Regions from separate parts of the Streptomyces sp. NPDC012827 genome, predicted to be linked through region 2. Evidence: riboswitches for the same ligand, from Rfam matches in the RefSeq annotation. Region 2 holds a riboswitch; each other region holds the start of a gene.
What was found. A riboswitch is a leader RNA that binds a small molecule or an ion and turns the genes downstream of it on or off. The one in region 2 is predicted to bind cobalamin.
Positions count from the first base shown of each region.

Region 1: it holds a riboswitch for cobalamin, as region 2 does, so the genes downstream of both, ACFY60_RS27880 (acyl-CoA thioesterase) here and ACFY60_RS14855 (energy-coupling factor ABC transporter permease) in region 2, are expected to answer to the same signal.
Region 3: it holds a riboswitch for cobalamin, as region 2 does, so the genes downstream of both, cobN (cobaltochelatase subunit CobN) here and ACFY60_RS14855 (energy-coupling factor ABC transporter permease) in region 2, are expected to answer to the same signal.
Region 4: it holds a riboswitch for cobalamin, as region 2 does, so the genes downstream of both, ACFY60_RS02085 (ribonucleoside-diphosphate reductase subunit alpha) here and ACFY60_RS14855 (energy-coupling factor ABC transporter permease) in region 2, are expected to answer to the same signal.

Region 1 is NZ_JBIBBY010000014.1:68,014-71,297, reverse strand. It holds gene ACFY60_RS27885 (extracellular solute-binding protein) at 1-1,120, shown strand, start outside; partial or broken gene ACFY60_RS27880 (acyl-CoA thioesterase) at 1,381-1,713, opposite strand; cobalamin riboswitch at 1,872-2,020, opposite strand; gene ACFY60_RS27875 (ATP-binding protein) at 2,295-2,768, shown strand; gene ACFY60_RS27870 (MarR family winged helix-turn-helix transcriptional regulator) at 2,950-3,284, shown strand, end outside.
Region 2 is NZ_JBIBBY010000006.1:31,202-34,485, forward strand. It holds gene dhaL (dihydroxyacetone kinase subunit DhaL) at 1-368, shown strand, start outside; gene ACFY60_RS14850 (PTS-dependent dihydroxyacetone kinase phosphotransferase subunit DhaM) at 365-772, shown strand; cobalamin riboswitch at 843-1,065, shown strand; gene ACFY60_RS14855 (energy-coupling factor ABC transporter permease) at 1,094-1,807, shown strand; gene ACFY60_RS14860 (energy-coupling factor ABC transporter substrate-binding protein) at 1,804-2,313, shown strand; gene cbiQ (cobalt ECF transporter T component CbiQ) at 2,320-3,066, shown strand; gene ACFY60_RS14870 (energy-coupling factor ABC transporter ATP-binding protein) at 3,063-3,284, shown strand, end outside.
Region 3 is NZ_JBIBBY010000002.1:366,898-370,181, reverse strand. It holds gene cobN (cobaltochelatase subunit CobN) at 1-1,565, opposite strand, end outside; cobalamin riboswitch at 1,643-1,776, opposite strand; gene ACFY60_RS05090 (cobalamin biosynthesis protein CobG) at 1,856-3,226, shown strand; gene ACFY60_RS05085 (precorrin-8X methylmutase) at 3,241-3,284, shown strand, end outside.
Region 4 is NZ_JBIBBY010000001.1:470,208-473,491, forward strand. It holds gene mctP (monocarboxylate uptake permease MctP) at 1-1,578, shown strand, start outside; cobalamin riboswitch at 1,622-1,752, shown strand; gene ACFY60_RS02085 (ribonucleoside-diphosphate reductase subunit alpha) at 1,887-3,284, shown strand, end outside.

The DNA of each region.
Region 1 (3,284 bases), on a different contig from region 2:
CTGGGACAAGCTGACCGCCGCCTTCACCGCCGCCCACCCCGGCACGAAGGTCGAGGTCACCCTCCACCCGTGGGCCCATGTCGACCGCGAGGTCACGCGCATGGTCGAGGAGGGGAACGCCCCGGACGTGGCCCTGATGGGCGCGTACTCCGACTTCGCCGCGGAAGGCCGGCTCTACGCCGCCAGCGAGCTGCTGTCGGTCAGGGCGGAGTCGAACTTCCTGCCACCGCTCGCCGACGCGGGCTCGGTCCGCCACACCCTCTACGGCCTGCCCTTCGTCGCCAGCAGCCGGCTGCTCTTCTACAACGAGGAGCTGTTCGACAAGGCCGGCGCGAAGCCCCCGAAGACCTGGTCGGACCTCAAGGACGCGGCCGAGGCGCTGAAGGAGGCGGGCGTCACGTACCCGTACGCCCTGCCGCTCGGCCCCGAGGAGGCGCACGCCGAGGCCCTGATCTGGGAACTCAGCAACGGCGGCGGGTACGTCGACGGCAACGGCGACTACAGCCTCGCGTCCGAGCAGAACACCCGGACGTTCCGCTGGATCAGGGACAACCTGGTCGCCCCCGGCCTCACCGGCCCCGTCCCGCCGGCCGCGCTCGACCGGCAGGACGCCTTCTCCGCCTTCCTGCGCGGCGAGGTCGGCATGGTCAACGGCTACCCCTCCCTCCTCCACGAGGCGAGGGCGAAGGGCATCAAGGTCGGCACCCTCAGCATGCCCGTGTCGGACACCCTTGCCGAAGGCGAGGTCCCGCCGTCCGTGGGCGTCGCCGACTGGATGATGGCCTTCAAGCGCGAGGGCAACCGCGAACCGGCGGGGAAGTTCCTGGAGTTCGTCTACGAGGACAATCACCTCAACGAATTCGCCAGCCGCTACCACCTGCTGCCCTCGACGCTGACCGCGACCCGGACCTCCAAGGACGCGGCGGCCGACCCCAGCCGCCAGCAGTTCCTGAAGGCCCTGCGCGGCGCCCGGCTCTACCCGGTCAACGAACCGTCCTGGCTGCAGGTCAGCAACATCATCAAGCGGAACATCGGCAAGGCCGTCGCGCCGTCCGCCGACCCGAAGGCCGTCCTCGCGGACATCGCCCGGCAGGCCCGGGAGCCGGCGCGGAAGGAGTAGCGCGGTGCTGCCCGCGCCTGGTGGCGAGCCCGTGGCAGTCCTGATCGCCACGGCTCCGGCGCCCCGCGTGTGGCCCACGGCAGCCGCCCCGTCGCTGCCGCCACCTTCGTCCTGATCGCCGTGTTCGCCGTCCTCGGCGCTGCGCCGAGGCGCGTGACGCCCTCGGGGCCGGCCCGGGCGAAGAGAATCCGCCCCGGCCGGCCCGTCACCGCCTGCTGAGGGCGGTGTCAGTTCACGCCCGGCAGGGACACGTCGAGCGCGGGGACCGGACGCGGGGATCCGTCGGCGTCGACGGCGACGAAGGTCAGGAACGCGGTGGCGACCTCGGTGGCGGGTCCGGCGCTGTTCCACCGCTCGGCGGTGACCCGCACTCCGACGGTCATGGACGTCCGGCCGGCACGTTCGAGTCCGGCCTCGACGCTGAGAAGATCCCCGGCCCGGACCGGGGCGAGGAAGGTCATGCGGTCGACGGAGACGGTGACCGCGGGGCCGTCGGCGTGCCGTCCCGCGGCCGCGGCGGCGGCGTCGTCGATCAGCTTCATCATCACGCCGCCGTGGATGGTGCCGTAGAGGTTGGTGTCGTGCTCGCTCATGATGTGGGCGAGGACCACCCGGGAGTCGTCCGGCGTCTTCACCGGGCGGGACACGGGGGCGGGGCTGGTGACGGTGGGATCGGCCACGTCAACTCTCCTTCGCGAGTCGCGGCAGGGCTGTTCCGCACGCCACGGGTACCGGCGTGCGGGCAACGGGCAGGTCTTCGGACTCGCGGGCACGCCCTCCCCGGAGGAGGACATCTACTGGCCGTCGCTTCCCAGACCCGCCGGGTCCAGTGCGTATGACGGCGGTCGTTCCCGCTCACCGCTGCGGGGCAGTCCCGGATTCCCACCGGGTTCCCTCTTACGACGCCCCCGACCTCCCCGGAGCCGTACGGGCCATGGGGTGGACGGGGGCGAACCAGCTGCACGCCCACCCTACGCGCCCGTGCCCCGACGGAACGGGAGAGGGCGGACACGAGGGCACGGTGGGGGTCCCGCCGGAGAACGCCGCCGAGCCGCGCCCCGACGCGATCGAGGTGCCCGTCACCGCAACACATGTCGCCTCCATGCGTCTGCGCTGTGAAATCCGGGGTAGGCGGGGCGGGACATGCGTGCGGACGGTTGCGAGGCGGACCGGAATGAATCAAACGGCAGGTGGCGAGGGCGGGCTCACGCGGGTGGCGGGCGTGAGGCCGGTGTCCGCGGTGTTCGAGGGCGACGACGACATCGCGCTCGCCCGCGATCTGGCCGGCGACTTCCTCACCGATGTGCAGGCGGTACACGGTCTGCCGGTGTCGGGGCGGGCGATGAGCATGGTGCAGCTCGTGGTGAGCGAGCTCGTGACCAACGCGCGTAAGTACGCGCCCGGGCCCTGCCTGCTGGATCTGCGCGTCCGGGGCGGTTCGGTGGAAGTGACGGTGTGGGACAGCAACCCCACCCCGCCGGCGATCCTCGGCCCTGACCCCTTCCGCATCGGCCAGCACGGATTGGAGATCGTCATGGCCGTCAGCGAGAGTTTCGCCGTCCATCGCGAACCTGTGGGCAAGCGCATCACCACGTCGATCGTGCTGGCCGACGATCCCGGAGGGGCCGCGGCGGGTCGCCAGCCGTGATCGGCGCCGTCGCTACGCCGCAGGTGGTGGGGAGCGCACGGCGGGGGCCGATTCCGAGCCGCGATCGGCCTGAGCTCCTACCATGGCCCGACGCGGCGATGCGTGCGGGGTGCCTTGCCGGGTACCGCGTCCATGAGGGTGCTGTCCCTCCAGGCAGGCGATTGCTGAAAGCGATGGGTTCGTGACTCGTCTCGGTGACACAGGGGACGACCAGACCAGGGGAACGGGTGGAGACCCGTTGTCCCGGGCGCTGGAGATCACCGGTGCCGTCGACGGACTGGCGCACCTGTGGAGCGCGGCCAGCCAGAAGGCCAGCCTGCGGCTGTCGCGACACCAGCTGCGTGCGCTGAAGATCCTGCGGTCCGAGCCGGGGGCCAACCTGACCACGCTGGCCGAGCGGATGGACATAACGCTGCCGACGGCCAGCCGGCTGTGCGACCGGCTGGCGGCGGCGGGGCTGCTGGAGCGGGTGCTCCACCCGCACAAGCGCCGTGAGGTCCAGCTGAACCTCACGCT
Region 2 (3,284 bases):
AGGCGCTCGGCGACGATCCGCGGGTGACCCGGGAGCGGTTCGCCGGGGCGCTGGGCGAGGGGGTGGAGGCCGTTTCCCGGCTGGGTGGCGCGGCGCCGGGGGACAAGACGATGCTGGACGCGCTCGTGCCGGGTGTGGAGGGGTTGAAGGTGTCCTTCGCGGCGGGGCGGGACCGGGCCGGTGAGGGTGCCGCCGCAACCGTGCCGCTGCGGGCGCGCAAGGGCAGGGCCAGCTACCTGGGCGAGCGCTCGGCCGGGCACGAGGACCCGGGCGCGGCCTCGTCGGCGCTGCTGTTCGCGGCGCTCGCCGCCACGGCCCGCGTGGAGACCGGGGACGGGACGACGACGGACGGGGAGGGGGCGGCATGAGCGCCGGTCGGGTCGGGATCGTCCTGGTCTCGCACAGTGCCGAGGTGGCGGCGGCCGTGGCCGAACTGGCCCGGGGCCTCGCCGGTGGCGGGGACACGGCTCCGGTCCGGCCGGCCGGCGGCACCCCGGACGGGGGTCTGGGCACGAGCGCGGAGCTGATCGCCGAGGCGGCGCGGGCGGTCGACGGGGGCGCCGGGGTGGCCCTCCTGGTCGATCTGGGCAGCGCCGTGCTCACCGTGAAGGCGCTGCTCGCGGAGGGCGGCGAACTGCCCGAGGGTGCCCGGCTGGTCGACGCGCCGTTCGTGGAGGGCGCCGTCGCGGCCGTGGTGACCGCGAGCGCGGGCGGCGGCCTGGACGAGGTCGCGGCGGCGGCCTCGGAGGCGTACACGTACCGGAAGGAGTGACGGGAACCGGTGTGCGCGGGGGGCGTGCGACGACAGCGCGCAGTGAGCGGGAGAACGCGCCGGGTGGCCGCCGTGTTGTGATGCACCTGGTCAACCCACTAGTGTCACAGCGCCTTGGTGTACGGGAAACCGGTGCAGTACCGGTGCGGCCCTCGCCACTGTGATCGGGAGGTCCGGCTCCATCCCCCTGGGGAAGCCACTGCACCGCCGCGGGAGACCGCCGGGGTGTGGGAAGGCGGAGTCGGGCGGCATGACCGTCAGCCAGGAGACCGGCCAAGGCGCGTTGTCCATCCACGAGGTGCTGGAGAGGGTCTCCCAACCATGCATATAGCCGAGGGGTACCTGCCCCCTGTGCACGCCGCCGCCTGGAGCGTCGCGGCCGCACCGTTCGTCGTCCACGGAGTCCGCGCGCTGACCCGCGAGGTGCGGTCCAACCCCGAGTCCACCCTGCTGCTGGGCGCCTCCGGCGCCTTCACCTTCGTCCTGTCCGCGCTGAAGCTTCCCTCGGTGACGGGCAGTTGTTCGCACCCGACCGGCACGGGGCTCGGCGCCATCCTGTTCCGCCCGCCGATCATGGCGGTGCTCGGCACCCTCACGCTCCTCTTCCAGGCGCTGCTCCTGGCGCACGGTGGGCTGACCACCCTCGGCGCGAACGCGTTCTCCATGGCCGTCGCCGGCCCGTGGGCGGGGTACGGGACGTACCTTCTGCTGCGCAGGTCGGGGGCGCCGCTGATGGTGAGCGTGTTCTCCGGCGCGTTCGTGGCGGACCTCTCGACGTACTGCGTGACCAGCGTGCAGCTGGCCCTCGCCTTCCCCGACCCCGGCAGCGGCGTGACGGGTGCGCTGGCCAAGTTCGGCGGCATCTTCGCGGTGACGCAGATCCCGCTGGCGGTCAGCGAGGGCCTGCTCACGGTGCTCGTGATGCGGCTCCTCGCGCAGTCCAGCAAGGGCGACCTGGTCCGGCTCGGCGTTCTCGCCCGGCCGGCCGGGGCCGCCGGTGACGCCGCGCCGTCCGAGGGGGCGAACGCCCGATGAGCCGGAACGCGAAGATCAACACGCTGCTGCTGCTCGTCGTCGTGGCCCTGGCGGTGCTGCCGCTCGCCCTCGGTCTCGGCGACCACAAGGAGGAGCCCTTCGCCGGGGCGGACGCCGAGGCGGAGACGGCGATCACGGAGCTGCGGCCGGACTACGAGCCCTGGTTCGCCCCGCTGTACGAGCCGCCGTCCGGTGAGGTCGAGTCGGCGCTGTTCGCCCTCCAGGCGGCCCTGGGCGCCGGTGTCCTCGCGTACTACTTCGGCCTGCGGCGCGGGCGGAGGCAGGGCGAGGCCCTCGCGGAGCGCGGGACGCCGGCGCAGAGCCCCGGAGGGCCTCGGGCGTCCGCTCCGGGCGCCGGGGCCTCCGGGGCTCTGGGGGCGGTGTCCGAGGACGCCGGGGCCTCGCCTGGAGGAGCCCGCGGCGCCGGAGCCGGGGAAGGAAGCGCGTCCGCGTCCGGGGCAGGGACGGTCGGCCCGCCCGTACCCCCCTCGCGCGGGGACACGTAACCGCCCATGCTGCCGATCGACGCGGCGGCGCACAGCAGTCGCTGGCGCCGCCGGCATCCCGCCGAGAAGGCGCTGCTCGGCTTCGGGCTCACCCTGTGCGCGGTGTCGCTGCCGCCGTGGCCGGGCGCCGTCCTCGTGGGCGCGGCCACCCTCGCCGTCCTCCTGGGTCCGGCGGGTGTGCCGGGCCGGGCGCTGTGGCGGGCCTTCCGGGTGCCGCTCGGCTTCTGCGTCACGGGGGCCGTACCGCTCCTCTTCCAGGTGGGCGGGGGGCAGTTCGTGGCGCTCGCGCCGGACGGCCCGGTCCACGCGGCCGAACTGCTCCTGCGCAGCGCGTCGGCGTCCCTCGGGGTACTGCTGTTCGCGTTCACGACACCCGTCTCCGACGTCCTGCCCCGGCTGGTGCGGGCCGGGGTGCCGGCGCCGGTCGTGGACGTGGCGCTCGTGATGTACCGGATCGTCTTCCTGCTCCTGGACGCGCTGGCGAAGATCCGTCAGGCGCAGGCCGCCCGCCTCGGGCACACCACCCGGGCGGCGGCCTGGCGTTCGCTGGCCGGGCTCGGCGCGACCGCCTTCGTCCGCGCCTTCGACCGGGCGCACCGGCTCCAGTCGGGACTGGCCGGACGCGGGTACGACGGGACCCTGCGGGTCCTGGTCCCGGCCGCGGCGGTCTCCCGGCCGTTCCTCGCCGCGACGGGCGCGCTCCTGTCCGGGCTGGTCGCCCTCACCCTCGTACTGGAAAGGTTCCTGCCATGACGGCGTCTGCTCCCGTGGTGCAGCTGGTGGGGGCGGGGTTCGCCTACGAGGACGGCCCGGCCGTCCTGTCGGACGTGGACTTCGCGGTCGCGGAGGGGCGCGCCGTCGCGCTGCTCGGCCGCAACGGCAGCGGCAAGACGACGCTGCTGCGGCTGCTGAGCGGCGGCCTGCGCTGCGGGAGCGGCGCGCTGCTCCTGGACGGTACGGAGGTGGCGTAC
Region 3 (3,284 bases), on a different contig from region 2:
GCGTCGGCGCCGAAGCCCCCGTCGTCGGCGCGGGCGGCGATCCACCGGTAGGCGGCGAGGTAGTGGTGGGACGGCGGCAGATCGGGGTCGTGGTAGATCGCGATCGGGTTCTCGCCGAAGCCGCGCGGCGGCTGGATGAGGATCAGCAGGTTCCCGCGGCGCAGGGCGGCGAGGACGATGTCGCCCTCCGGGTTCCGCGACCGGTCGAGGAACATCTCGCCGGGCGGCGGGCCCCAGTGCTCCTCGACGTGCGACCGCAGTTCCTCGGGGAGGGTCGCGTACCAGCGCCGGTAGTCGGCGGCCGGAATGCGGACCGGGTTCCTGGCGAGCTGCTCCTCGGTCAGCCAGTCCTGGTCGTGGCCGCCGGCCTCGATCAGGGCGCGGATCAGCTCGTCGCCGTCACCCGAGACCACGCCGGGGATCTCGTCCTCGGGCCCGAAGTCGTAGCCCTCGGCCATCAGGCGGCGCAGCAGGGCCACGGCCGAGGCCGGGGTGTCCAGGCCGACCGCGTTGCCGATGCGGGAGTGCTTCGTCGGGTACGCGGACAGCACGAGCGCCAGCTTCTTCTCGGCGTTCGGGATGTGCCGGAGGCGGGCGTGCCGGACGGCGATGCCGGCGACGCGGGCCGCGCGCTCGGTGTCGGCGACGTACGCGGGCAGGCCGTCGGCGTCGATCTCCTTGAAGGAGAACGGGACGGTGATGAGGCGGCCGTCGAACTCGGGCACGGCCACCTGCCCGGCCGCGTCCAGCGGCGACAGGCCCTCGTCGTTCTCCTCCCACGCGGCACGCGAACCGGTCAGGCACAGCGCCTGGAGGATCGGCACGTCGAGCGCGGCCAGCGCGCCCGCGTCCCACGCCTCCTCGTCGCCGCCCGCCTGCGCCTCGGCGGGCTTGGTGCCGCCCGCGGCCAGGACGGTGGTGACGATCGCGTCGGCGGTACGGAGGGTGTCGATCAGCTCCGGCTCGGGGGCGCGCAGCGAGGCCACGTACAGCGGCAGCGGCCGGCCGCCGGCGTCCTCGATCGCGTCGCACAGGGCGCCGACGAAGGCGGTGTTCCCGCTCATGTGGTGGGCGCGGTAGTAGAGCACCGCGACGACCGGGCCGGCCGCGTTCCGCGCGGTCCGCTCCAGCGGGCCCCAGGTGGGGGCGGCGGCCGGGGCCTCGAAGCCGTGGCCCGTGAGCAGGACGGTGTCGGAGAGGAAGCGGGCCAGCTGCTCCAGGTTGGCCGGGCCACCGTGCGCGAGGTAGGCGTGGGCCTCGGTGGCCACGCCGATCGGCACGGTGGAGGTGGCCATCAGCTGGGCGTCGGGGGCCTGTTCGCCGCTGAGGACGACCACCGGCTTCCCGGCGGCGAGGACCGCGTCCAGGCCCTCCTGCCAGGAACGGACACCGCCGAGGAGGCGGACGACGACCAGGTCGGCGCCGTCGAGGAGGGCGGGCAGCTCGTCCAGCGGCAGGCGGGAGGGGTTGGCGAAGCGGTACGCGACCGGGCCGTCGGGCGCGGCGGCGTTGGCCGCCCGGGCGCTGAGCAGGTCGGTGTCGGAGTGCGACAGCAGCAGGAGCATGGCGAGCTCAGGCCTTCCTCGGGGTTGTCCGCGCCCCGGGTGGTCGTGTGGGTGGGGGCCTCCCCTGCCCGGACGGAGCCGGGAGCGAGGGGAAGGGAGTTCCTGACTCACCCGTTCCGTCGCCGGTACGGGCTCACAGTGGCGGGACCGCGCCGGATTCTCACCGGGCTTCCTCCCCGGGGTCCTGGGACCCCATGCCGCTTCGCATCCTAGATCGTGCCGCCGGGGCGGCCGAGGGGGCGGCGGAGTCGGCCCGATCACACCACGTGGCCGGGCGGTGCGCCGTGGGTATGCTCGCCGCCATGCCGCCCACCCCACCCCCGGCGCCCGGACCGGGTGAAACCCGCGTACGGGACCGTGGCGACGCCTGCCCCGGAGCGCTGCGCCTGCATCCGGCCGACGACGGCCGCCTGGCCCGGCTCCGGCTGCCCGCAGGACGTTTGACGGTCCGTCAGGCCGCCGTGCTGGCCGACGCGGCGGAGCGCCTGGGCGACGGGCGGATCAGCGTCACCTCGCGCGGCAACGCCGAGCTGCGGGGCCTGGGCGAGGGCTGCGGCACGGAGCTCGCCGCACTCCTGACAGGGGCGGGTCTGCTGCCCTCCCCCCGCCACGAGCGGATCCGCAACATCGTGGCCTCCCCCGCCGCCGGCCTGGACGGACTCGGCACCGCCGACGCCCAGTTGTGGGCGCGCGAACTGGACACGCTGCTCTGCGCGGAGCCGTGGACGGCCGCCCTCTCGGGCCGGTTCCTCTTCGCCCTCGACGACGGCCGCGGGGACATGACCGGGCTCGGCGCGGATGTGACCTTGGTCGCAGTGGCGGACGGAGCGCCCCGGGGCGCCCTCCTGTGGTCCGGCGGGCAGGCCCTCCGGGTCGCCGGGGCGGACGCGCCCCGGGCCGCGGTCGCCGCCGCCGGGGCGTTCCTGGCCGCCGCCCGGGCCGCCGGGACCGGTGCCTGGCGGGTGGCCGAGCTGCCGCCCGGCCACACCCCCGACGTGGCCGGCGCACTCGCCCGGGCCGGGATCCCGGCGGAGCCCGTACCCGCTCCCGCCCTCCCGCACGGGGCACCGCCCGCGCCGGGGCCGCTCGGCGACCACGGCCTGTACGTCCTGGCGCCGCTCGGCCGGCTCACCGCCGCGCAGCTGCGGGGCCTCGCGGACGGCGCCGCCGAGGTGCGGCTCACGCCCTGGCGCGGCGCCGTCGTCGTCACCGACCGGACGGCCGACCGCGCCGCCGACCGGCTCCCGGCCCTCGCGGCCCTCGGGCTGATCACCCGTCCCGACTCCCCGTGGGCGGGCGTCACGGCCTGCACGGGCCGCCCCGGCTGCGCCAAGTCCCTGGCGGACGTACGGGGGGACGCGACGGCGGGGACGGCCGCGGCCCCGGAGCCCGGTGCGGGTGCGGCGCCCGGCACCGGCGAGGCGCACGCCGGCTCCCCCGGCACCGGCGAGGCGCGCGCCGGCTCCCCCGGCCCCCTCCTCCCCGTCCACTTCTCCGGCTGCGAGCGCCGGTGCGGGCACCCGCGCGGCACCTGGGTGGACGTGCTCGCCACCGGTGACGACGCCTACCGGGTGAACGGCGCCCCCACCCCCCGTACCTCCCTGCCCGGCGCGGTCGCCACGGCCCGCACGACCCCGACCCCGACGACGACCACGAGATGAGCGAGAGCACCAGGATGTTCGACTACGAGAAGGACGGGACGGAGATCTACCGCCGGTC
Region 4 (3,284 bases), on a different contig from region 2:
TTCCTGGCCGTCACGGTCATGGGCTTCCTCGCCTCCCGCTGGCGCAGGGCGGAGAACGAGCAGAGCCTCGACGAATGGGGCCTGGGCGGCCGCTCGTTCGGCACCTGGGTCACCTGGTTCCTGCTCGGCGGTGACCTGTACACCGCGTACACCTTCGTCGCCGTCCCGGCGGCCGTCTACGCGGCGGGCGCGGCCGGCTTCTTCGCCGTGCCGTACACGATCCTGGTCTACCCGCTGATCTTCACCTTCCTGCCGCGCCTCTGGTCGGTCTCGCACAAGCACGGGTACGTGACCACCTCCGACTTCGTCCGGGGCCGCTTCGGCTCCAAGGGCCTGTCGCTGGCGGTCGCCCTGACCGGTCTCCTCGCCACCATGCCGTACATCGCGCTCCAGCTCGTCGGCATCCAGGCCGTCCTGGACGTGATGGGCGTCGGCGGCGGCGAGAACACGCACTGGTTCATCAAGGACCTGCCGCTGCTCATCGCCTTCGGCGTGCTGGCCGCGTACACCTACTCCTCGGGTCTGCGCGCCCCGGCGCTCATCGCCTTCGTCAAGGACACCCTGATCTACATCGTCATCGCGGTGGCGATCATCTACATCCCGATCAAGCTGGGCGGCTTCGACGAGATCTTCGCCAAGGCGGGGGAGGCGTTCGGGCAGACCAACGAGGCCACGGGCAAGCCGCGCGGCGCACTCGTGCCGGGCGACGCCAGCCAGTGGACCTACGCGACGCTGGCGCTCGGCTCCGCGCTCGCGCTGTTCATGTACCCGCACTCCATCACGGCGACGCTGTCCTCGCGCAGCCGTGAGGTGATCCGCCGCAACACCACGATCCTGCCGCTGTACTCGCTGATGCTCGGCCTGCTCGCGGTCCTCGGCTTCATGGCCATCGCCGCCGGGATCCAGGTCAAGAACGGCCAGCTCGCCATCCCGCAGCTGTTCGAGAACATGTTCCCGGACTGGTTCGCGGGCGTCGCCTTCGCCGCCATCGGCATCGGCGCGCTCGTCCCGGCCGCGATCATGTCGATCGCCGCGGCCAACCTCTTCACCCGCAACATCTACAAGGACTTCATCAAGCCGGACGCCACCCCGGCCCAGGAGACCAAGGTCTCCAAGCTGGTGTCGCTCCTGGTGAAGGTCGGCGCGCTCGCCTTCGTCCTCACCATGGACAAGACGGTCGCGATCAACTTCCAGCTCCTGGGCGGCATCTGGATCCTCCAGACCTTCCCGGCCCTGGTCGGCGGTCTCTTCACCCGCTGGTTCCACCGCTGGGCGCTCGTCGGCGGCTGGGCCGTCGGCATGGTGTACGGCACGGCCGCCGCGTACGGCGTGGCCAGTCCGACCCAGAAGCACTTCGGCGGCTCCTCCGCCGAGATCCCGGGCATCGGCGAGATCGGTTACATCGGCCTCACCGCCTTCGTCCTCAACGTCCTCGTCACGGTCGTCCTGACCCTCGTCCTGCGGGCGGTCAAGGCCCCCGACGGCGTCGACGAGACCTCCCCCTCGGACTACACGGCCGACGCCGGCGACCCCGGTGTCCAGACCGAACTCCCGAAGGTCGGCGCCGACACGCACTGACACGGGGACACAACATGTGGGGGGTGCCGCGAGCGGCGCCCCCCACATGTATGCTCATGCTCGCTGTCGACGCAGGGGAATCCGGCGCGAATCCGGAACTGTCCCGCAACGGTGTGTCTTGTACCTGTTCGTACGAGGTGAGTCCGAGGACCTGCCGACGGTGCGCCCGGTCCTTCCGTTCCGGGTGCCACAGACGTCCGGGCCTCGTGGAGTGGGCCGGTGGACGCGGAGCGCCCGTGTGCCCACGGCCGCCCGCCTGCCCGCCTTCCCTCCCCCGTGGCCCCGAGCCGAGCGAGGGAGAGCCCCACGTGACCATCGCGCCCGCCGATCCGGCCACCGCGATCGAGAGCGACGGTAACGAGAGCGACGGACCCGGGACCGTACTGCTGCGGACCCTGACCGAGCTGACCGCCGACCTCCCCGACACCGACCCGGGCAAGGTCGCCGCCGCCGCGCTGCGCGGCCGGAGCGCCGCCTCGGACGAGGCGGAGCTGCGCGAGCTGGCCACCGAGGCCGCCGCAGGCCTGATCGCCGAGGACCCGGCGTACTCCCGGCTCGCCGCCCGCCTGCTCACCGTCACGATCGCGGACGAGGCCGCCTCCCAGGGCGCCGTCTCCTTCTCGTCCTCCGTCGCGGTCGGTCACCGCGAAGGCCTGATCGCGGACCGCACCGCCGCCTTCGCCGCCCTGCACGCCGCGCGCCTGGACGCCCTCGTCGACCCGGCGGCCGACGACCGCTTCGGCTACTTCGGCCTGCGCACCCTCTACTCCCGCTACCTGCTGCGTCACCCGATCACCCGCAAGGTGATCGAGACCCCGCAGCACTTCATGCTCCGCGTCGCCTCCGGCCTCGCCGAGGACGACAGCACCCGGGCCGTGGACGAGGTGGCGGCGCTGTACGGGCTGATGAGCCGGCTCGACTACCTGCCCTCCTCCCCCACCCTGTTCAACTCCGGCACCCGCCACCCCCAGATGTCCTCCTGCTACCTGCTCGACTCCCCGCAGGACGAACTGGACTCCATCTACGACCGCTACCACCAGGTCGCGCGGCTCTCCAAGCACGCGGGCGGCATCGGCCTCTCCTACTCCCGCATCCGCGCCCGCGGTTCGCTGATCCGCGGCACCAACGGCCACTCCAACGGCATCGTCCCCTTCCTGAAGACGCTCGACGCCTCCGTCGCCGCGGTCAACCAGGGCGGCCGCCGCAAGGGCGCCGCCGCCGTCTACCTGGAGACCTGGCACGCGGACATCGAGGAGTTCCTGGAGCTCCGCGACAACACGGGCGAGGACGCCCGCCGGACGCACAACCTCAACCTCGCGCACTGGATCCCGGACGAGTTCATGCGCCGGGTGAACGCCGACGGCGAGTGGTCGCTGTTCTCCCCCGCCGACGTGCCCGAGCTGGTGGACCTGTGGGGCGAGGAGTTCGACGCCGCGTACCGCAAGGCCGAGGCCGCGGGCCTGGCCCGCCGGACGCTGCCGGCCCGCGACCTGTACGGCCGGATGATGCGGACGCTGGCGCAGACCGGCAACGGCTGGATGACCTTCAAGGACGCCTCGAACCGTACGGCCAACCAGACCGCCGAGCCGGGCCACACCGTCCACTCCTCCAACCTGTGCACCGAGATCCTGGAGGTCACGGACGACGGCGAGACCGCCGTCTGCAACCTGGGCTCGGTCAACCTGGGCGCCTTCGTGGACACGGCC